DNA from 3 places in the Pleurocapsa sp. FMAR1 genome. Region 3 is predicted to be linked to each of the others. Evidence: riboswitches for the same ligand, from Rfam matches in the RefSeq annotation. Region 3 holds a riboswitch; each other region holds the start of a gene.
What was found. A riboswitch is a leader RNA that binds a small molecule or an ion and turns the genes downstream of it on or off. The one in region 3 is predicted to bind cobalamin.

Region 1 (11,049 bases), 1.9 Mb from region 3:
AAAAATAAATGTAATTATGTCCTAGTAAGCGATCTCATCTTTTATAGAGCATAACTATACGTTTAGTAATTTTTTAGGGAACAATAAGTACAAGTTCTCTGGAAAATAGTGTTAATCATGCAAAATAACCAAGCTGTTAATCTAAAGCGTAGCCAAAACTACGTCAAGTCTTGTCTTCAGGCAAGACCGAGACACTATGATTTTTCTTACAAAAAGCCTTTTCCTTCACAAAAAACTATTGACGAACTTTTAGAAGAAGGATATGTAGGCATAGATCATAAATTAGCTTATGACAATGCCTTTGCTGGAGTTGCACATAAATTTAAAAGCAAAATTAAATGGACAATTAGTAGTCAAACTGAAGATGAAATTTGGCTGATGACTACCGATAGGCAAGCCCTAGAAAAATTATCTGAATTTATGCTTAATAAGTTTAGCTGGTCGCCTATGATTTACTCTGTCAGACCTAAAGAAGCTTTTATTTTTACTCCTAAAAATGATACAGAAAAAGCAGCAATTGAAGCAACAGTTTCAGGAGAATATGGCTGGCAAGGATCTTTGTATTCTCTAGAATTATATGAATATCATGGTGATGAAGCTGGATTTATTTTTACAACCAAACCATTAGATACTTCCCAGCAAGAATGGCTATTAGTAAAGCTAAATTTTAAGGACTATACAGGATCTTGGAGTCATCACGATGGAACATTAGAAGAAGTTTACTATATTTGGAAAGAGAATATACAGTTGTCTGAGCCTAACTATAATCCTACTGCTGATGAAATCTTAGATGCTATAAATGATTAGTGTGGCTACTTGACTATAAAATTAGATGTAGCCCAGAAAGTTATAAACTATTGAATATAAAAAAGATAGTTTGAGTAATGGATAATAGATTTTCTAATATATTTAATTTAACTGAAGACCAGGCGATCGCCTTATTAAAAAAGCCCTTAAATACAGAAGATGGCACATCAGAGCGTTATGTTGGTGCAGCACATCTAATTAATTTTCCCACCGAAAGATCGATTCAAGCTCTAGTTGAAGCCATAGAAGATCGCGATCCTGTTTTGGAAAATCGTATTGCCAGGCGTAAAGCAGCTGAGAGTTTAGGACGTTTAAAAGCTGAAACAGCTTTACCAACCCTAACATCTTGTTTAGACGATGCAGATGTCCTAACGGTAGAAAATGCGGTGTGGGCAATTGGCGAAATTGGCACAGAAGATCGATCTATCCTCGAAGCGATCGCCCAACTACTAACTAAGCCTAATCAAACCTATCGCGTTATTCTGCACACCTTAGCTAAGTTTAATTACCAGCCAGCTATAGATAGAATTAAACCATTTACTAGCAGCGACGATCCACCAACCGCCAGTGCTGCGATCGCTACTTTAGCTCGTTTGACTAATGACTATAGCCAGATGGATCGGGTTGTCGAGTTTTTGCAACACGATGATATTAACGCCAGACGCGCCTGCATTCAAGATTTAATTGATACAGAATACTATCAGGCAATTTCCGCGATCGCTTTTGCACCTATCTCTATAGCATTTCGCTTACGAGGCATGAGATTACTTGCTGCTGCGGGTATAGCTGCGGGTAAAATAACTTTTGCTGAAATTGAACCTAGCTTAGATCGAGTAATCCGCGATCGCCCTCAAGACATTGAAATGGTACACGAGTACGATCAGCCACCATCGATAGAGTTTTTAATTAGAGAACTTTACCATACCGATTTTGGCAGGTGCTATCTGGCAGGAAAAACCCTTTTAGAAGTTTACCCTGAGCTTGCACCCCAAGCTTTATTGCAAACCTACCAAGAAGAAGCGCATAACGACTATGGCGCACATTTCCATGTGGTTAAGCTGTTGGGTTTACTTAATTACCAGCCTAGTTACGAGCTAATTGTAGAAGCCCTACACAATACCTCGCCTCAGTTTCAAAAATCCCGCGCAGCAGCAGCGATCGCTTTAGCAAATCTTCAAGCAACTCAAGCAATTTCCTTACTAAAAGAAACTTTAAATACGCCAATTTTTGAGCTTAAATATGCTTGTCTGTTAGCCTTAGAACAGCTAAAAGCTCCTTGCTGGTCAATGGTAGCTGATGATTCAAATCCGCTAATCAAAGCTAAAGCTAACAAACAATAACTAATCTAGGGTGTTTTCCAGATACGTTGATGATAATCTTTTACCTTGGCATAAGGATCGCTATTGTCGTGATGATGGTGATGTCCATGTTCATGTCCGTGTCCGTGTCCATGTCCATGTTCATCTACTGCTGCCAGACGAAACTTACACATTTCACAGTTCATCGCCACTTGACCTAGCTGCGCCTCAATTTCTCTTTCTCTAATTACCTCCAATAGCTGAGGGGCAATTCCCATTTCTGGTAAGCAAGCAAAATCAATCTCAGGATGTCGTTCTTCTTGTTGGGCAGTAATATCAAAAATTTTTTCCATTAACGTGCCTGTAAACATGAAATAGGGCAGGACAATTACCCGTTTAGCCTGATGCAAATATGCCCGACTAAAACCTGGTTCTAAACGAGGATGAGTAATACCAATAAAGCAGGTTTCTACTGTTTTGTAGCCACTACCTTCCCAGATTATGCGAGCTAGTTTGTACACATCACCATTAGCATCAGGATCGCTCGAACCCCTGCCGACAAATAGCAGTACAGTATCTTCGCGGTCAATATTACGGGGGTTATATTCTGGCTTGTCCAACTCTGCCAAGCGATCGCGCCATAGCTCGATAATTTTAGGAGTAATCCCAAAATGGCGACCATAATTAAAGCTTAACTGAGGATAGGGCGATCGCGATCGGTCTAGCTCGTTGGTAACATCAAATTTATTGTGTCTGGCAGCAAACAACAAAATTGGCAAAGCTGTAATTTCTGTATAGCCTTGTTCAACGCAAGCTATTACAGCTTCTTGAATTGTCGGCTGAGTAAGCTCTAAAAAGCCAGGAATAACAGGACGAGAAGTATCCAATTTTTTATAAGCTTCGACAAAATCAATAAAGGTTTGTCTACCTCGTTCATTTTTTGTACCATGACCAATCATTAATAAAGGTCTTTGATAAGGCAATGGCTGTAATTTAAGTTGATTAATACTCGATTGCAGAGAAGAATTGACAAAAACCATCTGTACCTCGCAGATTTGTTAATTAGGTTAACTATTTTGAGCGGCGGGTATTCTGACTTAGAGATTGTTGACTATTTAACTTGCGCATTCCCTTGCGCCTAACGGCGACGCGGGGTCGCTCGTCAACCTCATCACAGTTGCGGGACAGTGTTGGATTTACACCAGTCTTTCCCCATTACTTCTAATGACTGTTTCCCATTAGAACCGACTTATCTCGATCATACTCTTAGTCATATTCAAGTAAATCAGGAATTTAGCTTAAATTAAGACTTGTATAGCCAAAATAAGCTGTTAACCAAAAATCGAAGTTTCTGGCGATGTCTAAACATAAACTTGGCTTCAGACACCAAAATAAAGGAGTTTGGTACAACAATTGCTTGTTGTACCAAACTCCTTTAGTGATTAGAATCTATTTGATTTATGTATGATTGCAGTTGATAGTCTCTGGAGAGAACTACATGATTCCAATTTGGCTAAGAATTCCCTGACCAGTAAAGTACTCTACAGCAACACCAATGACAAAGCCTAACATAGCTAGGCGACCATTCCAGTCTTCTGCGAATTTAGTAAAGCCGAATTTATTTCCTTGGTTTTCCATTAGTTGTGACCTTGTTAAGATATATCACTTACTATTGTAATTAATATAAATTTTTGTTGCAATAGATTTACAAAATAACTTTCTAATAGTTTTGAACGTCAGTTCGGGTTAACGGGTTAAGATGATATTGTCTTCTACGTTTAAAATTGAACCATCGGGGTTTTCTAAGACAAATCCCCCATCGCGAATCATAGCTAAATCAGCGTCTTCTGATTGTCCAGTGGTGGTAAGATAGTCGCCGACAAAAATAGAGTTAGCAGGATATAAACCCATTACCTGTAGCGATCGCAAGTGGACTTCTCTCCCCCCCGCAATTCTGATTTCTTGCTTAGGCAGAATAAATCTAAATAGGCTTAAGATTCGTAAACAGCGACGGGGATTTAGCTGATTAACGTCGCTTAAAGGTGTGCCAGCAATGGGAATTAGAAAGTTAACTGGCACGCTGGTAACGTCTAACTCTCGCAAAGAATAAGCCAAGTCGATAATATCTTCATCGGTTTCATTCATGCCCAGAATTCCCCCTGAACAAGTCGTAATACCTGCTTTTTGGACGTTTTTAATTGTTGCCACGCGATCGCGAAAAGTATGAGTGCTACAAATATTCTCGTGGTGATTTTCTGAAGTATTGAGATTATGGTTAACTCGATCTACTCCCACTTCAGCTAAACGTTGGGTTTGAGATTCATTGAGTAACCCCAAACAGGCACAGATCTTTAAGTCGTGTTTCTCTTTGACGGCTTTAAAGGCATCTAATACGTTGTTAAAGACAGATTCCGAAGGCGATCGCCCTGAAATAGCCATGCAAAACGTACCTGCTTTTAAATCTGCTGCCTTATCTGCTGCCTGGACAATTCTTGCTTGGGCTATCAAAGGATATTTCTCAATCTCGGCGGTTGAAATTTTTGATTGAGAACAATAGTTGCAGTCTTCGGGACATAAGCCACTTTGAGCATTGAGTAAAAAGTGAAGTCTGACGCGATTTGACCAATAATGATAACGAACCTTGTAAGCTGCTGCTAATTGCTCTAATAAAACCAAATCTGGGGCTGTTAGAATGCTTTTGGCAGTGGTGCGATCGATTAACTCTCCTGCCAAAGAAAGTTTAGCGATGGCATCGTAGTCAATTTTAGTCATGGCAATTAAACTTTATTGCAGAGAACTTTATTGTTTTACCACGAAAATCAGTGATTAATTACTAGTTATCATTCCTTGCCATAGCTTAGTAGAGTTAGCTAAAAAATATCAGGCTGGCTGACTAAGGCGATCGCGAATGGTATCAGCGATCGCCTGTAGCCAAGTTTCGGTAATCATTTCCTTTGATAGTTGAAATACACAATAGCCTTGTTGCTGCGCTAAATTGAGCTTTTCATAATCTCGCATAAGGCTTTTGCCTGTAGTGTGTCCACCTTGATGCCAAATTTGTCCATTAATTTCGATTGCTACCTTGGCAGAGAAATTAACATAATCAAACTTAAAGCGACGCTTGGGAATTAGCCGTACTTCTGTTTCCAAATCTAAATCGGGAAATAATTCTGACCATAAGAGATCGAACTCAAATTCTAAGCTACTGATGCTCATCAGTTAAATTAATTGTTTTTTATAAAAGATAACCTCAATTTTTTGTATTGACCAATGGTCACAGCAGCGCAAAGTTAAAAGAAATTTTCAATTCACACACTAGACGTAAATTATAATTGTTAATGCTTGAATCTATATTACTTAGTTCTACAATTCTCATTGCTCAGTTACCAAAACCCGATCCTCAATTTACCCAGCTAAAAACTCAGTTAGAAAGCTATGGATTTAAAGTTAATCTAGCTATTCCACCCAGTTTCAGGCTACCCAATCAGCAAATAGACTTTCAGAGGCGAAGACTGAGAAAACCTTATGGTGTATTAAATGCTGCTAATAAATCTATTTGGATTAACCCAATTGTTTTTGACTTAGGCATTAGCAATCGGGTTTTGATTCACGAAGCTACTCATGCAGCACAATTTTGCGCGGGAAATAGCAACATACAACCTATCGGCTTGGATATTGAACCCATCAAACAAGCTCAACCTTTTTTTAAAAGATATGTTGATACTTATAGTCAAGCTGTAGAAAAAGAAGCTTATGCAGTCCAAACTCAGTCTAATGGTTTTGCCTTAGTCACATCTTTATTAAATCAGCATTGTTAATCACTTTAACAGCTTTGACAAAAAATCTGGCTGGCAAAATATAGCAATACGCATTTATATTAGGACACTTATTACTTTTTACTTACGAGCAATCAAATTTTCTGTCCTAACCGATCAACGTACTGCGATACTTGTACCCTATTCCATTAGCCAGCCAAATAATTCTCCTAAAGTTAGCTCAAAAGCTTTGGCAAAATCTGGTACGGGTAAAACGTCTGTTGCTGCTTCAAAAAACGCGGGCTTTTGCTGGGGAAAATAGACTAAGATTAACTGCTCGTCAGGATCGATTAACCAGCCTAACTGTGTACCGTTATCCAAACAATGAAGAATATTTTTGACTACTTTTGTATGACTTTGACCAGGAGATAAAATTTCGATTGTCCAATCTGGTTCCAAGTTAAAAACATTTGCTATTTTGCCATTGTCCTGGCGTGGAATTCGATCCCAAGTAAATATAGTGACATCAGGTACAGTAGAACGCCCAGCAAATGTACATCTTAACTCGGGAAAGGCTCTAGCAATCTTTTGGGGTTTAAGCGTGCCATTAAGAGCAATAATTAATTCTGCTTGTATCGTACTATGTTCGCCTTGAGGCATTGGTTTTTGAATAATTTTGCCGTCGATATATTCTCTGGCAGGTTTAGTTTCTGGTAATGCCAAAAAATTTTCTAAAGTGATGAGTTTAGAGGGAGTTGTAACCATAACGTCATTTCCTAATCAAATTGAGTTTGATAATAAGGCGATCGCAGCTAAATTTTACGTATATTAGCAGCACACTAAAGGCGGCATCAGACGGCAAATAACTTGTTTTAGAACCATGGCTGTCCAGTCGATGTCTGCCTCGGTGGTATCTTTGCCCAAGGTTAAACGGATGCCTCTTTTAGCAGCAGCAGCATCATAACCCATTGCTAATAAAATGGGACTGGGATTAAGTTTGCCACTATGACAAGCAGAACCTGCACTAATGCCAATTCCTGCCATGTTTAGCTGACGCACAATTGTTTTTCCCGTCACGTCTTTGGCTTTGGCAGCAAAGCGATCGCTTAAAATTAAACTGACATGGTGAGGCAGCCTGTATAGTCTATCGCCTGTAATTTCTAGGCAAGGATAGTCAGCCAATAAGTCAAATAGGCGATCGCGTAATCTCTGCAAACGAGAAATTTCTACGGACATTTCTGCTGCTGCTAATTCTGCTGCAATTCCTAAAGCGGCGATCGCAGGTAAAGCCTGAGTTCCCGAACGAATATTCTTTTCTTGTCCACCGCCACCCAATAAAGGTACAAGCTGAATACCACGACGAATATATAACGCCCCTGCGCCCTGGATACCATAAATTTTGTGAGAGGAAAGAGATAATAAATCTACTCCCAACCGCTCTACGTCAATAGGCAAACGCCCTGCAACCTGCACTGCATCAGTATGAAACAAGCTACCGTGATCTCTCGTTATTTTGGCTAATCGTTCTATCGGTTGCAGCGTACCAACTTCACTTTGTCCATAGATAATTGAGACTAAAACTGTATTTTTTTGCAGAGAAGCCTGTAAATCTAGAGGATTGACTCTACCATATTGGTTAACGGGCAATCTTGTTATCTGCCAACCCCATTTCTCTAGAAGCTTGGCAGGTTCGTTAATTGCTGAATGCTCAACGCTAGAAATTATTAGATGCTGGGGAGTAGAATATTGCCTAGCAACTCCTAAGATAGCTAAATTATTGGCTTCAGTTCCTCCAGAGGTAAAAACAATCGATTCTGGATCACGAGCATTAAGTAAGCTAGCTACCTGTAATCTAGCCGTTTCGATAACTGTAGCGGCTCTTTGTCCCCAATTATGCAGACTAGAAGGATTACCCCATTGCTGCTGCAATACAGTTTGGGCTAGGGCGATCGCTTCTGGACGCGGTTTAGTTGTCGCGCTGTTGTCTAAATAAATCTGCATACAGTTATAGTTTTTATCTTTAAATCTTTAGATCTACTCTTAATTTTGCTGAGTTATGCTATTTAAGTTGTTGGCTTAATCTTATTTTCTCTTGTCAAGGCGATTTTACACTACCCACTCAGATATATTTTTAGAGCATCAAGCAGGGTAAATATTTTTATGTTATCTAACTGACCTTACGCAGCAAGACGAAAAATCATTAGTTTCAACGAACTGCAATGATAAACAAATTAATCTTTTACTCTTTAACCAGTCCTAAAAGATGATTAATTTGTTTCTTAAGAACTACCTAAATAAAACAACAGGTATATGGGAACTGCGAAGCATTTGAGCCGTAGTGCTGCCAATAACTAAATGACGAATACGACTATGACCATAAGCACCCATTAAGAGAAAATCAATGTTTTTCTCGGCGACATACTTTTCCATTTCTGGTTCTGGGTTGCCCTGTAGCACTTCACATATAGGATTAAATCCGCCTGCCTTTACTATTTCTGAGGCGGTTGATAAGTGTTTTCTGGCGGTTTCTTGGTCGCGCTTAGTCACACAAATTATATGTAATTCTAAGTCGCTAAACTCAGACATTTTAGCCAAATAATCTAAAGCTTTTTGACAGCTTTGACCTCCGTCGTAAGCTAATAAAATGCGCTTGATTGGTTTAAATTTTTTAGGAGTAACTAAGCAGGGTTTATGACTAGCGCGCACAATACGTTCCATGTTTGCGCCTAGATGTTCGGTGGCAAAGTTAGCGTTTTCTCCCCGCTTGCCTAAGATGATTAAATCACTATTAGTTTCTAGCTTGTGAAATAAATCAACCAAAAAACCTGTTTCGTGAGTCAGTTTAACCTCATCTATATGGCGATCGCTAAAAAACTGCTTGGCTTCTTCGAGGATAATTTTCGCTCTTTGATGATTAACCTTAGCTTTAGCTGATTCTAACTCTACCAACTCACTTAAAAGCTGCTGATAGGAATCAACACCGATACTACCAGAGAAATCGGCAGCCTGGGTCGCTTGTTCTCCACGGTGATCGGTTACATAAAGGATTTCAATAGCAAATGGCTTGCGTTGTGCCAGCCATGCTGCATACTCATAGCTTACTTGAGAATACGCAGAACCATCGGTGCATAAAAGAATTTTTTTCATGTCGCACTTCGTTTTTGGTTTACCCAACCTCGTACCTTAGAGAGTGTAGATCGTCACCTACTTGATTAACAAAACCCGTGATTTAAGCTAGAGTCACTACTATTCTCTGTTTCCATCAACCTAAATATAATAGTTCTTAGGACATATTAGCCCGTATTATGCCAGGAAAAGTTAAAAAACAGAGTCAAAAATCAGAATAGATTACCAAGAAAAGTAACTCAACTACTAGCAATAATCATATCGTTATTGCGAAACTTTAAAAAGTGTTTCCTTGAACAAACTATAGTAACTTGCTAATTTTAGACATCAATTCAAACCCGTGTTAGAAAAATTTTATTGACTTAGATTTTGCTCGAACCTGTGTTATCTATATCTATATATTGAAACCAAAATAACCGAAGCTGTTTGTAAGTTAATTTTAATTAAAAATTCTATTGGAGGTAATTAGCTACCGTGAACTTTCTAGAGATTATTGATAAGGGTGGTCCGTCTATGTATCCCTTGCTTTTGTTGTCAGTGTTATCTATTGCGACAATTCTAGAGCGACTTTGGTTTTGGTCTAGGGTAGTTTTTAAAGAGAGAAAAATATTTAATCGCCTGATGGAAGCTGCCGATCGCAATTGGGATCTAGTCGGCAAAATTGCTCAGGAACATATTAACCATCCTTTAGGAAATTTTGTTTATTCTCCTTTTAGATTATCTAATCCTGACCCTGATATGTTTCATATTGCTTTAGAATCCGCAGCAGAAGAACAGCTAGCGCGGATGCGTAAGGGAGATAAGACCTTAGAGGCAATTATTGCTCTTTCGCCTCTACTTGGCTTATTTGGTACGGTTTGGGGTCTAATTCAAGCGTTGAGTTCGATTAAAATTAGCGATTTAGGCACAGCCGATACTTCTGGAGTAACTTTAGGTATTGGTGAATCTTTGATTTCTACTGCTGTGGGACTTTTGATTGCCATCATTAGCTTGAGTTTTTATCGTTTGTTTCAGGCTTTTTGGTCAAATCAAATTAGAGTATTGCGCCGTACTGGTAGTCGTTTAGAAGTAATGTATCGCGATCGCTGGATGCAGGAAGACGATGATCAACCCAAAAATATTGTAGTGGATAATGAAGGATATACTTTTGTTAATATTAAACCACCACTCAATGAACAATGAATTGTAGGGTGGGCAGAAAAACAGTTATGTTCTTAATTTGAAAAAATCCCTAATAATGCCCACCAAAAGTATTCACTAATTAATATTAATAATCATATTTTTATGAGTCGTAAAAGAAACTATCAGCCAAAGCCTTTACAACCTTTTAAGCTCTGGGAAGACGATAGTGAAACCAGTGATGCAAATATTCAAATTCTGCCGTTAATTGACGTTATATTCTGCATTTTAACCTTTTTTATCTTGGCAGCGGTCAGTTTTTCCCGCCAACAAGCAATCAGCTTAGATTTACCTAAAGCCAAAACAGGTGCGCCTCAGCTACAAAATATTTTAATTGTGACCATCGATGATCTTGGTCAGCTATATGTCGATAAAGACCTCGTTAGTCGTAGTGATTTAGCCTGGGAAATCAAAAAATATAATCAGGCTAATCCCGATGGCTTGATGACTCTCTATGCAGCTAAAAATTCAACCTATAGAGAGGTAGTAGAGGTATTAGACACACTCCGTGAAGTAGGAGGCGATCGCGTTGCTTTAGCAACTTTACCCGAAGGTTCAGAAGCACCCAAAGTCGCACCCACTCCAGGAGTCAATCCCGCCTTACCAGGATTACCTGGTGCCGTCGATCCTTTCCCCAATCCCCCAACACCCCCAAATCCTTAAAGGATCGGGGATAAAGATAGAATTTTACTTCCTACTTATCCAGGTGGCCAGTTCATAGTGCGATCGCCTAGAATATGCAGATGCAGATGATCTACGCTTTGTCTTGCATCTACACCATTATTAATTACTACCCGATAGCCATTACTAAGCTTTACCTGTTCAGCAATCTTTTTAACCGTCATTAACAAATGTCCCATCAGTGCTGCATCTTCTGGACTCGC
Region 2 (11,049 bases), 1.4 Mb from region 3:
ATTTAAAATAGACAAATTAAAGATAATCCTAGCCGCCGCGATCGCATCAATAGTATTAGCAGCAAAACGGACACCTCCCGCTTTGCCTCTCCCTCCCGACCTAACTTGAGACTTCAAAACGACTGGATAAGGAATTTGCAGTTGCTTAATTTTTCTAGAATCTTTGATAGTCTGAGAAGGTAGAATAGGAATACCCACCATCTTAAACAATTCTTTAGCCTGATATTCTAGTAGTTCCATATCCTAATTGTAAATTGGTAATTTGTAAACTAGATTTGGGTTAAAAACAGCATTTAGAAATTAGTATCTTAAATTAATTTCTCTTACTTAACCCTTGTTTAAGGTAGCTAATTCGTTATTCTCAAGTTATTTTGTTACCTTATGTTTACATTATTAAGTTATTTGCCTCTAATCTTGAAAATTTAGTCAAGAAGCAACTATGATAAGTACTGCTTAAAAGTTAGACTTGATGTAGATATAAACGACTACTTAAAAACAGCAAGTATGATGATTATGTCGAGGCTTTCGACCAGCATTTTACACTTGTATTCTAGTATCGCCTAAAGTTTGTTGCTTTGGCTGCGGTTACTGTTAGTTTACAACTCCCAACTAGATAAATTCATAATTCAACTATGCCCTACAAATATCACGAACTATTTTTTTACTCAGCGAGAAGCGTAATATTAGCAATTTAATCATCAAGTATTCAAGTATCTCGGAAAAAATACTGTTCGACTCATGACAGCTATGGCAAAATTTTATAACGATGGAAGGGGAATGGAAAAAGTTGTAATTATCATCAATGCCGACGTTAGTGAACAAGGAAAGCTAATTGCAGCGTCGCCAGTAACGCAAAAAATGGTTGAAGCCTTACAGCGAAGTATCGCCGAAAATTCTTCATCAACGGAGGTGGAGATTGTTTCGGCGGCAACTCTTTGGTCTAAAAACTCTAACTCTAAAGTTATTAAGAAAAATAGGGATTCAGAGACAATTTACTGCCCTTTAACCATTCAAGTGCCAGAATATTTCGATTTTGCTCAAAAGCAAATATATTCTGCCTGTAAAGACGTTAATGCTAGAAGACGTTGGGTAGAAACAAATTTAGGCTTTAAAACAAGCGTAGGTGATTCTTGGTTAGGACATTTATGGCTACCAATAATTCTATCTGATGAACTTGTATATGCAGAGATAATTGGTGAAGGCTCTATGCCCAATTCTTATGAGCAGCCTGTGGCAATACCAAGTCGCCAGCTTAAATCTCTTCATAGTTTAGCCGAAAAATTATTAGAAAATTTAGATGCGCCACCAGCAACCTACCTACTTCAGTTTAGTCTGTACAATGGGGAGATTGTGTTTGATAGACTATGGCCCTTCCCTGCTGCACCTGCTCTAATAACCCTTAAAACCCAACAGCCCGATCTGTTTACTTGTCATTGGCAGTGTTTGACGAAACAACCCATAAAAGATATTAGTATTTCAGATCCTATGCCAATTTAATAAGGATGATGGATGAGGAAATAAAATATTGCTGCCTTCTCAGTTCCTCATCCTCTATCTCTTATCATTTTAGAGCGTCTAATATCAAGCCACTGTTGCAAAATTATTGCTGCTGCGTGGCGGTCGATCGCGCCTTTATTACGGGTTGAGAATTTTTTCTGTGCCTTGAGTTGCGCCTCTGCTTCGACAGAGGTTAGACGCTCATCAACATATTCAATCGGCAACTGGAGAATATTGCCTATTTGGTCAGCGAATTTTTGAACCTGTTTTGCTTGTGAGCCAATATGTCCCTCTAAAGTGTAGGGCATACCGACAACCAATGTTTCAACTTCTCTCTCTTTAATTATTTCTTTTAATTGCTGAATATCTTCAGCCAGAGAAGTTCGATAAATAGTAGTTAGACCAGTAGCAATCAAGCCTGTGCCATCACAACCAGCTACTCCCATACGCTTTTTACCAACATCCAACCCCAAAGCTGAAACTTTTTTCATGGTGACCAATAGTAATTATTAGAATCTGAGAGATTTATTTCAGTTTACGTAACTCAAAATTGATTATTATAAGGATTGCGAATCATTTAAGTTTACCAAACACGAGTGAAAGTTCCCCGACTTCATCCAGATACAATTGAAGAAGTACAGCAGCGAGTTGATATTGTTGATGTCATCTCAGAGCATATTGTTCTCCGCAAACGAGGCAAAGATTTTCTGGGTTTATGTCCTTTTCACAACGAAAAGACTCCTAGCTTTAGCGTTAGTCAGGACAAGCAGCTATATTATTGTTTTGGCTGTAGTGCTGGGGGAAATGCCTATAAGTTTTTGATGGAGATTGGCAAACAGTCTTTTGCCGAGGTTGTCTTAGATCTAGCACGTCGCTATCAGGTAGAAGTTAAAACAGTTGAGCCTGAGCAAAGACAAGAAATTCAGCGTCAGCTAGGTATTAGAGAAGAACTATATCGAATCTTGGCAGTCACGTCCAGCTTTTATCAACACGCTCTCCATCAGTCTTTTGGAGAATTTGCACTTAATTATTTGCGTCATCAAAGACAGATAGAAGACGCAACTATCAGTAAGTTTCAACTAGGTTATGCGCCTGCGGGTTGGGAAACCCTTTATCGATATTTAGTTGAGCAAAAACGCTATCCTGTTAATTTTGTTGAACAAGCAGGATTAATTAAACCCCGTAAAACAGGTGGCGGGTATTACGATGTATTTCGCGATCGCCTAATGATTCCCATTATGGACATCCAGGGCAGAATTATCGGCTTTGGTAGTCGGAGTCTGAAGGAAGAAGATCAGCCAAAATATCTTAACTCTCCCCAAACACCTCTATTTGATAAAAGTAAAACTTTGTTTGCCTTAGATCGGGCTAAGACTCATATCAGCCAAGCTGACTGTGCAGTGGTAGTAGAAGGCTATTTTGATGCGATCGCACTTCACGAAGCAGGTATTGGTAATGTGGTGGCATCTTTGGGTACAGCCTTTACTCAAAATCAGCTTAAGCAGCTACTGCGCTTTACTCCTTCTAAACAGGTAATTCTTAACTTTGATGCGGATGATGCTGGCAAAAAAGCTACAGAAAGAGCGATCGCTGAAGTCGAAGATTTAGTCTATGGCGGAGTAGTACAGCTACGTATTCTCAATCTTCCTGGTGGCAAAGATGCGGATGAATTTGTTAAAAGCAGGGAAGATGGCGCAGTATTATATTATCAGGCTTTAGAAGCTGCCCCCTTATGGTTGGATTGGCTAATTAGCCGCTTAACGGCAGACAAAAGCATGAAGGCTGCCGATCAGTTTCAACAAGTAGCAGCAGCAATGATCGTGCTGTTAAATAAATTACAGGATGCAAATCAACGCAACCATTACTTAACTCAATGTGCCGAACTTCTTAGTCAGGGAGATGCCAGACTAGTTTTACAAAATCTGGCTACCCTCAAGTCACAAATCAAATCGCCTCGTCCTAGATATCAGAGAAATTTTACTAAGCAGCAGAAAAATAATTCTGACTCAGCTAAACCAGCTTTTGCGATCGCCAGTCATCCTGAAAGTGAACTATTAGAACAAGCAGAAACTTTATTGCTGAGGATTTATATTCATTATTCTCGATATCGAGAGCAGATTATTGAGCAGCTAGAAAGCAAAGACTTATTATTTAGCATTGCTGTTCATCGGTTTTTATGGCAACAAATTATCGCCATTGAAGATAATTTACCTCGTCCATCATTAGAGAATGCTAATCCACTATTAAGTGAATTACATAACCGTAGTTTAGATTTTCCTAAAAAAATGAATACAGTGACAAAACTGTTTCATTTAGATGAAAAAACCCAAGAAGATGTTTTTCGGGCAGATATAAGAGTAGCAGAAGCGATCGCTTCTCTAGAACAGGTAAACTACCAAAAGCGTCAGATCTACTGTGCAGAACAGCTACAGAATCTCGATCCTGCTACAGATTTAAAGCTAATGAAATATCATTACCAAGAAATTCAAACCGCCGTCGAAAAAATTAGACAACTAGAACAAATACGCTTGGCTTTCTCTCAAGATCCCATTACTCAGTAGATCTTTTACATAATTTAATTATGCAATACACTTTAATTAATGAGAATTGGTTAAGGGGGGTAAAATAAATGAGGTAGCTTGTTGAATAGCTTTAGAACGTTCTCGGTAAGGAACTTTCCCTTGGGGCGAGGTAACATATTGCTCGATAAATTTTAATAAATCGGGTGCAGATTCTATAGGTGCAAGTCGATCCAAAACAAAGGTCAGCTTATCATTAGCAGCTAAAGTAACGGCACAGGAACGGCGACAAGCTGCCATACAGGATACGGGTTGGATAGTAATGCGATCGCTCCAGTCACAATTATCCAAACCTTTTTGCAGTTCTTCGATCAGGTGTTGTCCTCCCGACAGTCCGTGTTTCTTTTTTTGAGTCTCGGAAAAGCGACACAGGCTACAAACTAATAATGTATGTTCAGTCATGGTGATTTCAAAAAAATAGGTGAATTAAAATAAGGAAAAAAGAACGACAACTCGATTAATAATAAGAATCAAATTGAGAGCGAATCGGCATCAAAAACTATGCGGTATGAAGTAGATTGCTAACCTAAATCAACTACAATCTCATACCCTATTTACTGGTTGATCATTTATTAGGTTTTACCCAAGCAGATTTATTCTGTATAGCGATTGAAACACTATTTTCTGATAGCTCTTGGCTTGACTTTTAGCAATTAGAATAATCAATTTAGTTGCTAATGTTGCCAGCAAAACAGCTTGAGTAATAATCAATTTACTCAAAATATTGCTATTGGGAATCGCGCTTAAAATCTTGGTAAAACTGCGTTTAATAATTACTCTGTGGGCTGCCGTAACGTGGTGGGCAATATTCCAAACAGATAATAAATAGTTGTTGAAACTAGAAAGTGTTTAAACATCTGTACCTCGCAGATTAGTTTGTTCATGTAGTGTTAGCATCGGCGGGCATTCTGACTTAGAGAGTTTTAATCTTCTCGTTACAGTTGCGGAACAGCGTTGGATTTACACCAATCTTTCCCCATTACTTCTAATGGCTGATTTTCATTAGAACCGAATAATGTTTAAGGTATCATATTATTATTTTCTTAGCAATAATTGTTAGTAATTAAGCTCAATTTTTTCACTAAGTATCTTTGTTTATAGTTAAAGCAATCTTTTTACTTAAACTTTCTACATAGAATAAAGTTGATACATTTATCGCACTGAGTTAACCTGACTTTAGCTCTTATTTCATTACATTGCTGATATATACCATCCAAAATAGTTAAATGTAATTCTTGGCATTCTAAATTAGCAGTACGAATTTGCAAAACCTTACTTGCAAGAGGCGAAGATAAAAGTTCGCCATAAAAAATTGATAAATTTTCTTCTTGACTAACAGTGTTGATTCCAGTAATTCCTGGTAAATTGTATTCCTTTTTTTCGCCCTGAGTAGCAGATTCTAAGATTTTATAGTAAGGCGGTTCCCATAACTGAGGTGCTGTTGTAAACTCCATCGTGGTTAGGCACTGATTTTCGTTATCATACGCAGAGTGGGCAGCACCAAGCTTGTTAATAGATATTAAAGAAGAGTGTAATACTCTAATACCGAGGTCGTTTGCATAGTATGTTAGTTTTTGCTCGTTGGTTACTTCTTTATCTGAGTCTGTTGATAGCTCTTGATTATCAAATTGTTCACTGCATGAAACTACAGATAAACTCAAAAGACTAACAAGCCCAACATATGCTAATTTTTTCATGAACTTAGAAATCAATGCTTGTAGTTATCAAACACCGATTCTAACTTTTAAGCGTAAAATTGCACATCGATCAAAATATATTCAATTAAAGCAATACTTATAAGGAGTGTTTCGCGATCGCTCTTTAAAGTTTCTTCTTTGTTCCATCGAAAACAGGCTCTTGGTGCCGTTGAGAGTTCTGAGCCAAAATGCCGTACCTTGGTGCAAATACCATTGTCACAACAAATAGCACCGTCATTAGTACCACGATCGCTCCACCTGTAGATACGTCAAAATGATAGCTAAGATAAGTCCCACCTACACAAGAGAAGACACTGGTAGCGATAGAAATTCCTAGCATATGGTCAAAGCGATTGGTTAACAGGTAAGCTGTCGATCCTGGAGTTACCAGCATGGCAATAACTAAAATAATACCTGCGGTTTGTAGGGCAGTGACGATGGTAAGAGCCAGCACCGAAAGCAGGGTATAATACATAAGCTGGGTGTTAAGACCGATCGCTTTAGCGTGATTGGGGTCAAAACAAAACAGCAGCAGGTCTTTACGTCGTATCAAAATCACCACCAGAGTGATCGTACCTGCAATCAAAGTTTGAATGATGTCCTGTTGAGATATGCCCAAAACGTTGCCAAACAGAATATGAAATAGGTCAATATTACTAGGAATTTTTGTTACCAACACCAAACCAAGGGCAAAAAAGCCAGTAAACACTACGCCAATAACGGCATCTTCTTTAAGGCGAGTTTTTGATTTAATATAGCCAATCGCCACTGTAGCCCCAAATCCAAAGACAAACGCGCCGATAGCAAAGGGAATATTGAGGGCATATGCCACTACTACCCCTGGCACAACCGCATGGGAAACCGCATCTCCCATTAGTGACCAGCCCTTAAGGGTAATGTAGCAAGAAAGCACCGCACAGACTAAACCGACAAAAGCACTAACCCAGATAGCCTGAACTAAAAATCCATACTGCAAGGGTTCAATCAGCCAGTCTACCAGGGGAATATTGGCAGTTAAATTACTCATACCTTGCCTTTACTTCAGAATTATGAAACATCTGACGTAGGCTATTAACTGGTAAACCACCAAAGGTCATGGCTAAGTTTTCTTCGGTAAAGGTTTCTTCAGTTGTTCCAGACGCAAGAATAGTTTGATTGAGAAGAATAGTGCGATCGCAAAACGTGGAAATCGAAGCTAAATCGTGGGTGGATACTAAAATGGTGTGTCCTTCGTCCCGTAGCTGGATCAGCAGATCGATAATCCGTTTTTCTGTTTTAACATCTACTCCCGTAAAGGGTTCATCGAGTAAAATTACCTTACCTTCTTGAGCCAAAGCCCGCGCCAAAAAGGCTCGTTTTTTCTGACCTCCAGACAGTTCGCCGATTTGATGAGTGCGAAAATCAATCATACCCACTCGCTCTAAACTTTCCATCACCAGCCGACGATCTTTAGAACCAGGGATACGCAACAGGTTCATGTAGCCGTAACGTCCCATCATTACGACATCAAATACGCTCACGGGAAAATTCCAGTCCACTTCATCCGACTGAGGCACATACGCCATTAACTGTCGTTTTTGAGCTTTTTGCACGGGCAGACCAGCAACGCGAATTTGTCCTTGGCTGGGTTTTAAAAAACCCATGATGGATTTAAATAAGGTAGATTTGCCACTGCCGTTTGGCCCTACTAAAGCAGTGATAGAGCCTGGTTCTACAGTACAGTTAGCGTTATAAAGAGCTAATTTAGCATTGCTGTAGGTAACGCTGAGGTTATTGACGCTGATATCGAGTGTTTGAGTTGCAGATTGCATAATCTTTTAAATTGCTTACTTACTTACTTATTACTCCCTGCGGGGGGTACCCCTTGGCTACTTATTACTACCCGCCAGCAAACCATTACTAATAGTGCGGGCATCGTATTCGAGTAAATCTAAATAGGTGGGAACTGGCCCTTCTTCGGTGGAAAGGGAATCTACATAGAGGTTGCCCCCAAACCTTGCCCCTGTTGTTTTCGCAACCTGTTTTTGTCCTTCATTGTTGACGGTGCTTTCACAAAAAATAGTCGGCACATCGTTTGCTTTCACGGATTCAATTACGCCCTGTACCTGCTTGGGAGTAAACTGCTGTTCGGCATTGATAGGCCACATATAAATTTCTTTCATGCCATAGTCGCGAGTAAGATAAGAAAATGCCCCTTCGCAACTTACTAAATAGCGTTGGTTTTCGGGTACTTGCTGCAAGTCCGTTTCTAGCTCTTCATCAATGGCTTTTAGTTTTTGGCTATATGCCTTTGCATTGGCGTTGTAGGTATCTGCGTTCTCTGGATCTAGTTTCACAAATGCTTTACGAGTATTCTCGACGTAGACCAGCGCATTGCGAGGCGACATCCAGGCATGAGGATTGGGTTTGTCAGCATAAGAGCCTTCCGCAATGGGAATCGGCTTAATTCCTTCTGTCAGTACCACCGAGGGCACATCCTTCACGCTGCCTAAGAACTGCTCAAACCAGCGTTCCAGACCCAAGCCGTTGTAGAGAATCAGGTCAGAATCTTGGGCTTTTACTATGTCGCTAGGTGTAGGTTCGTAGCCGTGGATTTCTGCGCCAACGCGAGTAATCGATTCCACAACCAGCTTGTCCCCTGCCACCTTTTGAGCCATGTCTGCTATGACAGTAAAAGTAGTAAGGACTTTCTTTTTAGCTTCGGTGTCTGCTGATGAAGTTTCCTCTGTCCCATTACAGCCAGCAATCCACATCCCTAGCGTTATGCTAAAGAATAAGATAATGCCTCGTCTCAAAATAATTTGTGCCATAGAAAAAAAAGTGAACCTGATTTCATCATCATATCACTTTTTTCATATTCTTCTCATAATTGAGTCGATAGCAACTATGTACTCCAGATAAAGCGATGAAGTGTGGTCTTTGCTGCACGGAAATGCTTTTTGATGTCGAACTCTTTAGGGGCAGATGCGAGAAAGGACTTGTCCGCATCTAGTACCCCTTTCTTACTCAATAGCCTCGCCCTCGGCAATAGCTCTATGAGGGAAACCCTCAAGACCGCTTTGCCTCGCAACGGCTTCTTGAAGCGATCGCCCAAATGACATCCTTGAAAAAAATGCCCCACAAAATTGTCGAACTAAATCCATTTCTAAGGTGGAGGTAGCAGAGAGTAAATTGGGATTAGAACGATGTTGACTAGAGATAAAGCGACGTTCTAGTTCTTCTCTAGCTTCTCTTTCTAGTAGTCCCGTATGTTCCTGGGCAAAAATGCGTCTGACATTACCCTTGGAGTAGAGGTTTTTATAAAAGTTTAGTTTTGCTGTTGTCTCCTCGTAATGTCCCGAACACTGAGACTGCAAACAAGACATTCCTTGCCATAAAGATAATTCTGTAGAAGCAGCGACAATAGAGTGATGGCAATTAGAACAGGATAAATTTTTAGTATCTATATCTATTGTGTATTGCTGCGGTTTCGATGCCCCAAACTTTAGCGTTTTTATTGGTATGGCGATCGCCCAAAAGACCAAACTCAACTAGAGTATTAAAAGTATGTTGATAAATAGCTGGTGCTTGTGCGCCAATTAAGGTAGCTTCTTGCATATCGAAGAAATTTTTAAACGCCCAATTCTCCCACCAAGTAGAGTTTTTAAGAATAACTGGTTCAAATTGCTGATGAGTTCTGGCTTCTATGGGATAACTCGGTTTAAGCGAAGCGGGTCCCATATTGGGCATGAATGTTGGTCTTTGTAAGAAAATATTGCCATCCTGTTCTATATATTGTTTGGTTGAAGGATGTAAGATTCCGCCTTTTTGCCTCATGTAATGAATAATGCCCAAGATGAATTGCTGTACTGTGCGATCGCTTATATGATGTAGTCCCAGTTCGTTTTGCAGTTTAATTAATACTTCTGCTGTGGCTTGGTGTAATTGTTCGACATTGACCCTTACAGCACAAGTACCAGTTTGTTCTAAAAAACCACCAAAAGAGGTTTTAAGACTTAGTTCGGAGATTATTTCCTAATCCAAACGGCGATCGCAATATTCTTTTAACTGTGGACTACATTTACCTAATTTCCTTAACTCTTCCCATTCATACAGCGACTCTAGATCCGAGGGAATAAAAGTCGCGACGTAATCTGTATCCGAACCTAATTGCGATCGCCAATATTGTTTAAATTCAGGAATGATTTCATCTAAGTTTTTGCCCTTACCTCGTTCGTCTAGATACTGTTTAATTGCGGTACGTAAAGTAGTCCTAAAAGTAAGGGCAGCAAAGAAACCAGCGCGATGGGCAGCATCCTGTACGGAGTCGGAGAAGGTAATTAGTTTTTTATCATCGTTATAGGTAGAAGCAAACAGAGTACCAATGGCAGCACTAGCCAAACTAGCAGCACGCGAACCTAAAATAGCTAGATTATTTTTTGCCTTATAAAACGGGCAATCATGACTAGATTCTCGCCATTTAGAACCGTTATTGCTTCTTTGCCGCACTATATTCGGTTCGATGACTAAGAGTAAGTTTTTTCCATTACAAGTATGACAGTGAGTAGCTTTAGGAATATTCAGCCTCAGACAGTCCTGACACAGTTTTCTTTCAATCCTTTCTTTTTCTTCGTGTTTTTCGTCATTTTTAGTTGGAAAGATAAAAGCAATCAGGGGATTACGATTAAAGAATGCCGTATAAAACGATCTAAGATCTCTACCAAGCTGCTGGTCATTATGATTGCGTCGTAAACTGCCCCAACCAGTAGCACCACATTCGCGACAGTGGATTACAGACAGAGTTTTGCCCGATTCTTCCGTAGTCAGATCGTCAGCAAAAGCTAGTGCAGGGCGATCGCTAATATTAGCTACCATGCGCCGTAACTCTCTCAGCCATAGCTGGATGCGGATATTTGCCCAAGGACGATTATTAATATCTCGTGCAATGGAAAATAATGCAGCCAAATTGGTAAGTAAAGCAATTTGATATTCTGTAGGGGCGAACAGCCGTTCGCCCCTAACATCAGGAAGACGCATTTTACGATTTAACTGCGCCCACAGAGTAGGTAAAGAAGTTGGTTTGCTATTCCACGCTGGCGGTGAGGGTTTCCCCGCATCTAAGGCTTTAGCCGCATCTGCGCGCGTCGACAGAAAGGCGCACTTCCGCATTTAGGCGCAAGGGAATGCTCGCCAAGACAACTTTGTCTTTTTCTAAGTCTGTCGAAAATCATATAGGTGCTATTTGGTATTTCATCCATCACTACAATTCATCATTACTTGTTTAGCACTACCTAAGA
Region 3 (11,049 bases):
CCCCGAGCGAGGATTGAACTCGCGACCTCGTCCTTACCAAGGACGCGCTCTGCCACTGAGCCATCGGGGCATTCGGCGTCTAAAATAGTATAGCATCTACTACTTAATTAAAGAAGATGAAATTAAGTTGCGATCGCAATTCTCAAGATAATTCATTTATTCAAGATGTTTTCCGCAATGGGGACAGGTGGGATTACTGCGCTTACGCTGTACTTCTTCAGCAAAGCCAGAAGCTAAAATTCCCGTTGGTAGTGCCACTAAACCCAATCCCAACACTGCAATAACTCCGCCTAATAATTTGCCAATAGGCGTGATGGGATAGATATCTCCATAGCCAACACTAGTTAAGGTAACAACAGACCACCACATCGAAGCGGGAATGCTAGAAAAGAGTTCTGGTTGAGAAGCTTGTTCGGCGAAATAGACCAAACTGGCAGAAAACATGAGTAGGGTAAACACTGTGAAGGTAGCTGAAAGCAAGTCATGACGTTTAGCAGCCACAACATTGCTCAAAGTTCTCATAGACTCGGAATAGCGACCTATTTTTAATAGTCGAGCCAGTCGCAACAGATGAAGTTCGGGAATAAAAACTAAATTAGGAAAAAGTATAAATAGATAATAGGGAAAAATTGACAGTAAATCGATCAGCGATAAGGGTTTGAAGATAAACTTAATTCTGCCCCAAAGAAAATGACGATATTGCCGCTCTAGGGTGCAGATCCATAGTCGTAGACAGTATTCTATGGTGAAAATAATCACAGAAAACGTTTCAAAGTTATTAAAATAGCTTTTGTAGGGAATAGAGATTGAATACACAGTCTCGAAAGCAAAAGCAATGACGTTCAAGGAAATCAGCGCAATCATAAAGTTATCAAAAGCTTTGCCCAACAGGTCATCGTGGTGACTAACCTCTAACATTTTGAAAATAAAGTATTTGAAACGGTTTATTCTAGTATTTTTACGTCTTAGGAGGCGATCGCGAGATCCCGAACGTGGTTTAGTCTTAGTCATATTCGCTGCTTTTTGATTGGTAAGCTATTTAAATAAGCGGTAGGGTTTTCAGGGTCAAATTGAACGCCATCGTAAAAGGTTTCAATCCCTCTAGATGTGCTTTTGGGGATTGCTTGCTCTTGACCAATAGCCTGTGCTGCTTCTCGCCATAAATCTTCGCGGTTAACTTGCTTAATCAAATCTTGAGTATTGGTATCGGCTGGTAAGTAGCCCCAGCGAATGTTTTCAATCAAAAACCAAAGATCGTGACTTTGATAGGGATAGGAAGCCGAATTTTGCCAAAATTTCATCCGATACGGACTATTAGTTAAAACTTGTCCGTTACCAAAATCAAAGTTACCTTTACTTCGCTCCAAAATATCTTTAACAGGAACATTGAAATACTTGCGAGCTGAGACAATTTGACACATTTCTTCCTTATTGGCCATTTCATCACACCATATTTGCGCTTCCAACACTGCCATCAACATTGCTTTAGCTGCGCGAGGATAACGATTGACCCAATCTGCACGCATTGCCAGGGCTTTTTCAGGATGATCTTGCCATAGTTGTCCCGTAGTTAAAGCAGAATGACCGACATTACGCCTGATTATCTGGGCATTCCAAGGCTCTCCCACGCAGAGCATATTCATCGTTCCTGTTTTAAGGTTTGCCAGCATTTGTGGCGGTGGGACGACAAACATCCATACATCTGTATCGGGATTAATTCCTCCCGCAGCTAGCCAGTAGCGAATCCATAAATCGTGAGTCCCTCCTGGAAAGGTCATTGCTACCTTAAGTTTTCTTCCTGGACCTTTGCTTTTGGCTTGTTCTGCTTCTTCTTTGAGTTTTTCGCTTTTTAAACCAACTGACTCGTAGATATTAGCCAAAGAAATTCCCTGACCGTTAACATTTAGACGTGCCAAAATATTCATTGCCAGCGGCTGATCTGATGTAATTGTTCCCGTAGCCATTAAGTAAGGCATGGGGCTAAGAATATGCGCTCCATCTACGCCACCTGCTGCCGAACCTCGCACTAAATTGTCACGGGTGCTTGCCCATGAAGCTTGTCTGACAACTTCAACTTGAGTCAGACCGTATTTGCGGAAAAATCCTTTTTCTAAGGCAATTATTAAAGGAGCAGCATCAGTCAGGGCGATAAATCCCAAGCGAATTTGGTTCACTTCTAGCCCATTGGTAGTAGGGGCTGCATAGTTAATAGATTGAGTTGTTTTCTCTGAAGTTGTAGACGTACAGCCATGACCGAGAAGACCAGCAGCGATCGCACCTGCCGAACCGACAAATCGCCTTCTGGAAAATTTGGACATCAATGAATATATTATTTGAAAATCCGAGAAATTAAGCAATGGCGCTTAAACGCTCGACACTTAATAGTAAATAAATCGATTCGACTTTTCAGTATCGGCTTTTACTAATTTATAATATTTTTTAGCTGAATCTTATAAATAAAATTCATGTTTTCTAGAATTTGTAAGCTTATTTTGTAGACAATTCATGACATTAAAACCAATAATTGTTAATAGAAACCCAGAAACATTAAAAAAAAATTAAGCTAGGAAAATGTGTGTCTTTAGCTACATCTAGCAGATACCTATTAATATTAGGTTCAATTGATAGCTGGTCTTTAATTTAAAAATAATAAATTTTACAGCTTTGATACCATCATCAATAGCATAAATGTAGTTTTTATTGATGATCGAGAATAAATATTTAGATTAAATTTAATTTCAAATTTAAGACCATAAAAATAACTATAGTTATCTTTGTTTATTTGATATTAAGGCGATAAAAAGATTGAAGTTAAAAAATTATAACCACTGAAGAATTGATTATTTATGTCTGGAATATTGTCATTTAGTGGTCGCGATCGCATTTTGCATTGAACTTGGAATGTTTGGGTTGGTACGCGATGAGATTATTTTTTTCATAGTTTAACTGAGAACGTTTTTAGGAGTATATATATGTCGTCAAATGGTCAACACGGGAATGGAACATGGTCGGGAGACCCGACCGTTTCCTCCCATCAAATTGAGATAAGCGATCGCCACGAAAACAAACCCAGTCTAGAAAGCATTAGCGACAATAGACAGTTAAATTACTCACAGCTTTATCTCTGTGCTGTAGTTATAGGTATCTTTGGCGGTATGACGGCTACTATTTATTACTTCGTGCTAGAAAGCATGATGCACGGTATGTGGCACACCCTGCCTGAAATAGTCAAGCCTTATTTTCCTAGCTGGCTTGGGGTTAGTAACTATGTCTGGATTGCCACTACTATTGGCGGATTTTTTGTTGGTTTAGCTCTTTATTTCTTTGGGCTTCCTGGAGAAATGGCTCAAGTGGTCGATAAAATTCATAACCCAGGCAAAATCGATATCCGCCAAACTCCAGCGATGATTGTCACCTCTTTAATTGCCATTAGCTCTGGTGGGAGCGCGGGACCCGAAGCACCTTTAGTTCAGGTTAACGGTAGCTTGGGAAGCTGGCTGGGAGAGAAATTAAATCTTTGCAAAACTTCGGTGAGAATTCTTACTTTTTGCGGGATGAGTGCAGCTTTAGGAGCTTTTTTCGGCGCACCGATTGGTGCAGCTTTGTTTGCCCTAGAAATTCCTCACCGTCGCGGTTTGCAGTATTTTGAAGCGATCGCCCCATCGATTATTGCTGCCATTTTTTCCTTCGCCGTATTTCGACTAAACACGGGCATAACTATCGGTGGTTTTTACCACTTTGAAGAAGTTCCTGCACTTTCCCCTCAAAACTTACTAGAAGGCTTAGTTTTGGGTGTAATTGGTGCTGGATTTGCAGTAATGTTTATTATCATCTTTCGTCTGATTGGCAAGCTACTAAAACCTCTAGAACATCATCCGATTGTCTTAGCAACTTTAGGTGGTTTATCAATTGGTCTAATTGCTTTTGCTTTCCCGCAAACCCTATTCTTTAGCGAGGCACAAATTCAAACCGTAATTGAAACGGGGGCTGGTTTAGGTGTTGGTCTATTACTGGCGATCGCTGTTGCTAAAATGTTTGCCATTAGCTTTACCCTACATTCTGGATTCTTGGGTGGCTTCATTTTTCCCCTATTTTTTATCGGTGCTAATGTTGGTTATGCCGTGTCTTTAGCAGTACCTCAAGTTCATCCTACGGTGGGCATGGTCTGCTTGATGGCAGCAATAAATGTAGCTGTTACTAAAACTCCCGTAAGTACTAGTATTATCCTCAGCGTACTTTCGGGGACGGCAATGCTGCCTGTTATTGTGATCGCCTCTTTTGTCAGTTTTGTCTTAACTAGCCAAATTACCATGATTAAAACTCAACGATATCGAGACTTAAAAGAAGTTGATTCGTCTAATCTAATTCTCGAAAAAGTGATATTAGTTGGAGAAAAACAAACTATAATTCCTGGTTTAAACAAGCTGAAAAAATTAGTGAGTATTTAAGATAGATTTTATGAGTTTTTTGGTGACAATCTTCGTGCTATTAATTTCGACCTGCTTTTTCTGTTTGCTTATGACGACAGACTTCGGCTGGGGTCCAATTGCCTATATTGCTTCTTTCTTGGGCGGTATAGTTTTAATTGGTTGGGCGGGTGTTTCTTGTCTCGATCTTTTCAACGATTAAATTGATGTTAGTTAATGCAAAGAATAAATTCTCTCGAAGAGCGAGAATGAAATAGCCCTGCTTCAAACAAGAACTTATACGAAAAAACAATATCTTTTAAAGTAAATGATTCACTACACCATTGAAGAACTACTGTTTTCTATGTGGACGCAGTTTATATTATTTTTTAGTTTTTAGGATCACCTGTTGTTTGTTCTTGAAGATCATCAGTAGATTTTTTACAGCTTTGATTGGTTACTTTCGCTTCTGCCTGCATTTTAGTAACTAATCGGGAATTTTCTAGCGACGTAGATTTACGAGCGATTTTTGAGTTAGGTAGTGGTTCAAGAGACTCTAAATGTGGTGTTAAGCCAATGCTTTTTTCAATGGGAATCGCCAAACTTGAGCGTGTGATTAATTTCTGTAACGCAGGACAAGGCTGAGAACCATCTTGATAAATTTCAGGAGAATCCCAAAGAGGATAGGCGTGCTGACCATTTATGCCGACTACTTCTCCTTGGCTGTTTAATAAAGGACCTCCGCTCATTCCTCTTTGAACATTGTTGGTATAGCCTATTTGATATCCTTGCTCAAGAGCTTGATTTAAAATCATAGCAACTCGACCTGACTTAAGCACAAAACCATTAGGCTCATTATTTTGAGGCTGTTTTGAGATAAAGGGAGAAGATATTCTTTCTAATTCAGAACGGGGAAATCCAGCAGCGTATATTGGTTCTCCGACCTCAAGAGATAAAGAACTACCAATTTTTGCTGTGGGATAGGTATTATGGGAATTAAATTCTAATACAGCCAAATCATAATCTTGTTTGGAAGTTGAATTGGTCACAACTTTTGCTGAATAGGTTTTTCCATCGGCAGTTTCAATACTGTAGGGAGCTTCTCCTGCTCGCAAAACGTGTTGATTGGTGATGACAGTATATTTTTGACTTTCTTGCAGCACAATAAAGCCAGAACCTAAAAAATCACCGCTTGATATTTTGACGCTGATGTTTGCTGCATGGTGACTGATTTCTTTGACTAATTCTTGAGAAGTAGTGCTACCAACAATTTTGGTTTTTAACTTAGAAACATCTCCAGATAAAAACATCCCAGTGCCAATTAAACAGATCATCAGTTTTATTAGCTGGGATGTGGATTGTGAGAAGTTAATGTTTGCAAGGATTGTTCTCCCAAAGCCTTTTTCTGACTCTTGATTAGGTAGCCATTTCATTAACTAGTCTTGATAAGTTTGCTCTTATCTATATTTTTAATTGTTTACGGGTACAGCGTCGAGGAATTTTGCCATATCTACATAAAATTCACCGTCAGAGTAGAAACCAGGATCATCTCCACTTAGAGTCAAGGTTTGTCCACTAACGCTACGACGGAAATCCACGAGTTTGACTAGTACTTCTTCTGGATCTGTGCCTTGCTTTAGAGTTACCAGGACGTTTTCTTCAGGACAAGTACCGCCTCTGGTATTGGCTACACAAAGTACAGGCATTTTGTTTACATCACCTGTACGAATAAACTTGAGATTTCCTTTGTCTAAAAATCCTTGGAAACGCTGTGAAACAGCACCGCATCGGTTTTTAGGAGTCCATTCACCAGAAAAGCTATTTTGCCAGTTAATTAAGGATATTCTGCCTCTGGGGGTATTGACAAAGGTAGTCCAATTTCCATTAAGTTGAGCGCAATAATAGGTATTGGTGTCTTTAGTTTGTGCTTTAGCTGGAGATGCGATCGCGCCGCCAATAACAACGCCTAATCCAGCAAGTATGACCGCTAACGATTTAATTTTCATGGTAATTGAGATAGATAGTGTGAGCTATAGGAAAAAGGATACGTTAAGTATTTATATCTAATACTAATGTAGCAAACCTTGCTTCGTAAGAGTTTTTCACCTTGACAAATTATAAACTGCACACTATGTAAAACTGAATTAAGTACAATGTCAGCGATCAAAACTAGATTACTGCCTTATCGCCCAAAATAGATTGTTCTATTAAATCTCGCTTTAAGTTATGTCCAATTAGCACTAAGCGAGTTTGTCTTGGTTCATCGGCTGCCCACGGGCGATCGTAAAAGGTATCAAAACGATTGCCTACTCCCTGCAACACCAAGCGCATTGACTTATTTGGCACATTGATAAATCCTTTGACGCGATAAATCTCTTGTTCTTGAAGCAATTGCTTGAGTTGTTTAGTTAAAGCTTCAGGCTCAAAGGCTTGTTCTGATATTAGTTCAATGGAATTAATATCATCGTCGTGTTCATGTTCTGCTTCGTGATCGTGATGAGAATGACGGCTATCTAAATGATCTTCAACCGCAGCATTAAAGCCTAATAAAAGGTCTGGAGCGATTTCTCCTTTGCTTACAGTGACTATTTTTACCCCAGGCTGTAATTCTTGTTTTAGCCAAGCTTTGATTTTGCTCAATCTATCTTCATCAACCAAATCAGTCTTGGTCAGCAACACCATGTCAGCACAGGCTAGCTGATCTTCAAAAAGTTCCTCAAGGGGCGTTTCGTGTTCTAAATTAGGATCTGCCTGTCTTTGAGACTCTAAAGCGTCAATATCTCCTACTAAGTTGCCTGTTGCCAAAGCATGGCAGTCTACTACGGTTACTACTCCGTCTACAGTGGCACTATTGCGAATTGCGGGCCAACGAAATGCTTGAATTAAAGGCTTGGGCAAAGCCAATCCCGAAGTTTCAATCAAAAGACAGTCAATTTGATCGCGACGCTTCAGCAATTCTTGCATGACTGGATAAAATTCTTCCTGCACAGTGCAGCACAAACAACCATTGGTAAGTTCAACAATATTACTATCGCCATCTTCTTCATCGCAAACTTGACACGATCGCAATAAATCACCATCAATACCTACTTCGCCAAACTCATTAACCAAGACGGCGATGCGTCTTCCTTGGTTGTTTTGCAGTAGATGGCGCACTAAGGTTGTTTTGCCTGCGCCTAAGAAGCCTGAAATTACGGTAACGGGAATTTTGTGCATAATAATTAAAGTCTGATAAATAATTAACCTAAGATGTTGCTGGAGAGAAAGGCAAACCCAATACCACACACGGCAAATCCAGCAAAACGTAGAGGTAAGCTGGGTGATCCCGAAGCTCTTTTGAGAATCGATTTGCCGACATAAAAAGCGATCGCGCTAATCCCTAGCTGAATTAAACAAAAACCAAGTAGATAAGCCCCTACAGCATTAGCCCTAGCACCGACAATAGATTCGCCATAGGCATAACCATGAAAAATACCAGCAATCGCAGCAATAATAATTAATAAAGCTAAATTAGTTTTATTTTCTTTTGCCAAGAAGATGCCCACAATTAGCACTGAAGCTGAAATAATTAATTCTGGTATCGGTAGATTAACGCTTTGTAAATGTATGCCTGTACCCACAGCCGTAGCCAGAATAAATGTCAGAGGAATAACCATACCTAATTTGCTGCTTAAAGCTGCTAATAAGCCAATAGCAATCACAAAAACGAGATGATCGATGCCAATTACAGGATGACCCAAACCAGCAAGAAACCCCGATGCAAAACTGCTAGGAAGTTTTCCACCGCTAGCATGATGAGCCAGCGCAGGGGAAGGGATAAGCAGTAAGCTAATGCTCCCGAAGACACTAGCCAGAAAACCCAAAGCAATTACCTTACGAGAAAGTTGCGCGATCGCACTATTTTTGTTCATAATTTGTGATTAAATTTGATTCAAAACCCTGTAAACACCAATCAATAGCTACAGATATTTTGTTTTTTTGAATAACAAAATTCAGCAAAACAAACTTTAGAGTAGTAATTAACTAATTAGTTGTTTGTCAGCCAAAAGCACGGTACTTCAATTTCTACCGCTCCATTATTAAATTAAGAAGTGCTTTTTGTTTGAAATTATTTTGGTTTATTACTAGTAATAAATGCTTAAAAAAGTTAAAGCTACGTAGAGTAAGCCAACGACAATTGTTATGAAGTGAATTTAACATTATCTGTACCTCGCAGATATGATCTAAGTGTGGTTGTATATAGTATCGGCGGGCATTCTGACTACAGAAATTGACGACAATCTCTTTACAGTTGCGGGACAGTGCCAGATTTTCACTGAACTTTCCCCTTTACATTTAATGACTGCTCATCATTAAAACCGAATTTTAGATAGGCAGTATATTTTTGTTTTACTACCATCTGTCAATCTACCACAGACAGGAGAAATTGAAATAATTTAGCTCGCAAATACTGTGTGTATTAACATGAAACACAAAAAAGCGAGTTTGCCTGAATAGAATTAACTATTACTTTTCCAGCATACTCCTGCGGCGATCGCTTCTGCTAAGATGCTAATTAGGCGATACAGTGCCACTGCTGCTATTTCTGCGGGAAACTGAGTATTATCTAAAAGACTAAAAGCGGTAACCTCAAATACTCCCAAGCCTCCTGGCGCGCCTGGAACAATCAAGCCTAACAACCAAGCAAAGCTAAAGGCACTGGTTAATTGAGGAATCTGTTGCCACGTCACAGACTGCAACGCCATAAAAGTCAGCATAAATCCAGTTGCTCTAAAAACAACAAATCCAATTTCCCCTAGAAAAGGAATAAAAGGATATCGATCTAATTTAATAGCTTGTGCCGCGATCGCATCAGCTTTGTTTTTACTACGGCTCAATCGGTGTAAGAGTTGATTGATGATGAAGGGATGTATGCCAATTAGCACTACTACTAAGCCAGCCAAACTTAAAATGCTGATAGCAGATAACAAAATCTGAGAATCAACATTGATTGTTAGCCAGCTTAATTTATCAGTAATCAAATTAATAATCTTCAAGACAAATAACGAAATTGGCGAATCTATATCCTCTGACCAAATCAACCCGCTACTGGTCAAACCAATAAATAAGGCTGCTGCTGCCATTAATAATGGCTCTAACAAGACACAAAGAGTTGCAGCACCCCTTGAACCTCCTTTGCGCTCGACAACGGTTATTCTGCCATAAAAGTGCCAGATGTTACCTGGGCAATATTTAGCAATATTGGTTAATAGATAAACTCTAATACCTTCTTTTGTGCTTAAAGGCTGTTGAAAAATTTTGATAATCCATGTCCATACCCAACCAGACCAAACATGAGCGCAGATAGTTATGATTAATGCTCCCGTTAGCATCAGCCAGCCTTGAGTATCAATTTCAACTGAAGCAACTTCTATCAAGCGATCTTTGAGTGTCTTGACCAAGAAAAATAATATACCTCCCAAAATAAACCAGCGTAGATAAGGTTTAATTTGAGCAAGAATCTGTTTCATTCAGTAAATTGTTGATTACCCATTACCTATTACCTCAATCAACTGCCAAGTTTACGCTCGATTCTCTCTAAAGCTTGATTTGCTGCTTGCCAATCTGGCTTTAAATCTACTGCTTTTTGATAGTATTCTTTAGCTGTTTGATAATTTTGTGAATATTCGGCGACCGAGCCTTTACCATACCAGGCTTCATGATAATCGGGATTAATAGCCAATGCTCGATCATAAGAATCCACAGCTTGAGTGTATAGTTGGCTATGTTTTTGAACATTGCCTAATCCAATTAAGGCAGGCAAATAATCTGGTTTAACGGCTAATGCCTCTAGATAAGCTTCTGATGCCTGTTGATAATCTCCTTGTTCAAAGTATAGTTTGCCCAAGTTATTCCAGGAAACAAAACTTCTATCTGGATCTAACGAGATTGCTTTTTGAAAATCAGCTATAGCCTTGTCTGTCTGCCCTAAACGGGTGTAGGTTTCACCACGATTGTTCCACAACCAGACATTTTCAGGAGCAATCTCTATAGCTTGATTATATGCTGCGATCGCCAAATCATATTTTTCAAGATTATACAGAGTCAAAGCTTTACAGTTCCAAAGTTGAGGACTTTGATAGTATTTTAAAGCTGTGTCGCAAGTATTCAAAGCTGCTTGATAATCATCCAATTGTCTTTGTGCCTTGGCTTTTTTTAACCAAACTTGTTCAAAATTTCTTACCTGTCCTCTAGTATTTGGTAATCTTCCTAGTCCACTATTGTAATAGTCAATAGCTGCTTGATATTGGTTTTTGTCTAATTTGGTATCGCCGCGATAGAACTCCAAAATCGCCGCCCTCTGACTATATTGAGTCCAGCCATATAGAATTCCGAAAAACAAGATAGGAGCAATGATCAAGTATTTATATAATCCTCTAAATCTAGATTTGTGCTTGATTTTTTTGAGGTCTTTGACTACTCGGTTTACCGATTGATATCGTTGATTTTGATCTAGATAAATCATTTTATCTAGGATTTTGGCAAAGTTAGGACTAATTCTGGCTTTTCGATGCCACAATATTTCTCCCGTGCGGGGATTTTTCTCTAAATTTTGCGGAGAAGTTCCCGTTAGTACATGAATAGCAGTCATACCTAGAGCATA

Region 1: linked by a shared signal. The riboswitch ahead of SLP02_RS04200 (sirohydrochlorin chelatase) and the one ahead of SLP02_RS13060 (HupE/UreJ family protein) in region 3 are both predicted to bind cobalamin.
Region 2: linked by a shared signal. The riboswitch ahead of SLP02_RS19905 (DUF1636 domain-containing protein) and the one ahead of SLP02_RS13060 (HupE/UreJ family protein) in region 3 are both predicted to bind cobalamin.

What each region holds. Positions count from the first base shown of each region.
Region 1 covers NZ_OY762512.1:837,716-848,764, reverse strand. Annotated here, with positions in the region: gene SLP02_RS04210 (hypothetical protein) at 118-807, shown strand; gene SLP02_RS04205 (HEAT repeat domain-containing protein) at 885-2,147, shown strand; gene SLP02_RS04200 (sirohydrochlorin chelatase) at 2,153-3,145, opposite strand; cobalamin riboswitch at 3,170-3,369, opposite strand; gene SLP02_RS04195 (high light inducible protein) at 3,600-3,743, opposite strand; gene bioB (biotin synthase BioB) at 3,852-4,877, opposite strand; gene SLP02_RS04185 (hypothetical protein) at 4,986-5,321, opposite strand; gene SLP02_RS04180 (hypothetical protein) at 5,444-5,923, shown strand; gene SLP02_RS04175 (Uma2 family endonuclease) at 6,062-6,625, opposite strand; gene SLP02_RS04170 (cysteine desulfurase family protein) at 6,689-7,861, opposite strand; gene SLP02_RS04165 (universal stress protein) at 8,147-9,007, opposite strand; gene SLP02_RS04160 (MotA/TolQ/ExbB proton channel family protein) at 9,461-10,168, shown strand; gene SLP02_RS04155 (ExbD/TolR family protein) at 10,271-10,828, shown strand; gene SLP02_RS04150 (histidine triad nucleotide-binding protein) at 10,864-11,049, opposite strand, start outside.
Region 2 covers NZ_OY762512.1:4,069,465-4,080,513, forward strand. Annotated here, with positions in the region: gene SLP02_RS19885 (ATP-grasp domain-containing protein) at 1-240, opposite strand, end outside; gene SLP02_RS19890 (hypothetical protein) at 778-1,497, shown strand; gene ruvX (Holliday junction resolvase RuvX) at 1,545-1,988, opposite strand; gene dnaG (DNA primase) at 2,094-4,058, shown strand; gene SLP02_RS19905 (DUF1636 domain-containing protein) at 4,095-4,478, opposite strand; cobalamin riboswitch at 4,957-5,104, opposite strand; gene SLP02_RS19910 (hypothetical protein) at 5,192-5,773, opposite strand; gene SLP02_RS19915 (metal ABC transporter permease) at 5,898-6,800, opposite strand; gene SLP02_RS19920 (metal ABC transporter ATP-binding protein) at 6,793-7,584, opposite strand; gene SLP02_RS19925 (metal ABC transporter substrate-binding protein) at 7,642-8,583, opposite strand; gene SLP02_RS19930 (hypothetical protein) at 8,776-9,303, opposite strand; gene SLP02_RS19935 (hypothetical protein) at 9,209-9,607, opposite strand; gene SLP02_RS19940 (hypothetical protein) at 9,788-10,921, opposite strand.
Region 3 covers NZ_OY762512.1:2,702,540-2,713,588, forward strand. Annotated here, with positions in the region: tRNA gene SLP02_RS13025 (tRNA-Thr) at 1-70, opposite strand, end outside; gene SLP02_RS13030 (ion transporter) at 157-1,011, opposite strand; gene SLP02_RS13035 (CmpA/NrtA family ABC transporter substrate-binding protein) at 1,008-2,318, opposite strand; gene SLP02_RS13040 (chloride channel protein) at 2,973-4,448, shown strand; gene SLP02_RS13045 (S1 family peptidase) at 4,796-5,839, opposite strand; gene SLP02_RS13050 (COP23 domain-containing protein) at 5,876-6,412, opposite strand; gene cobW (cobalamin biosynthesis protein CobW) at 6,576-7,622, opposite strand; gene SLP02_RS13060 (HupE/UreJ family protein) at 7,646-8,317, opposite strand; cobalamin riboswitch at 8,636-8,784, opposite strand; gene SLP02_RS13065 (lysylphosphatidylglycerol synthase domain-containing protein) at 8,906-9,916, opposite strand; gene SLP02_RS13070 (protein kinase domain-containing protein) at 9,955-11,049, opposite strand, start outside.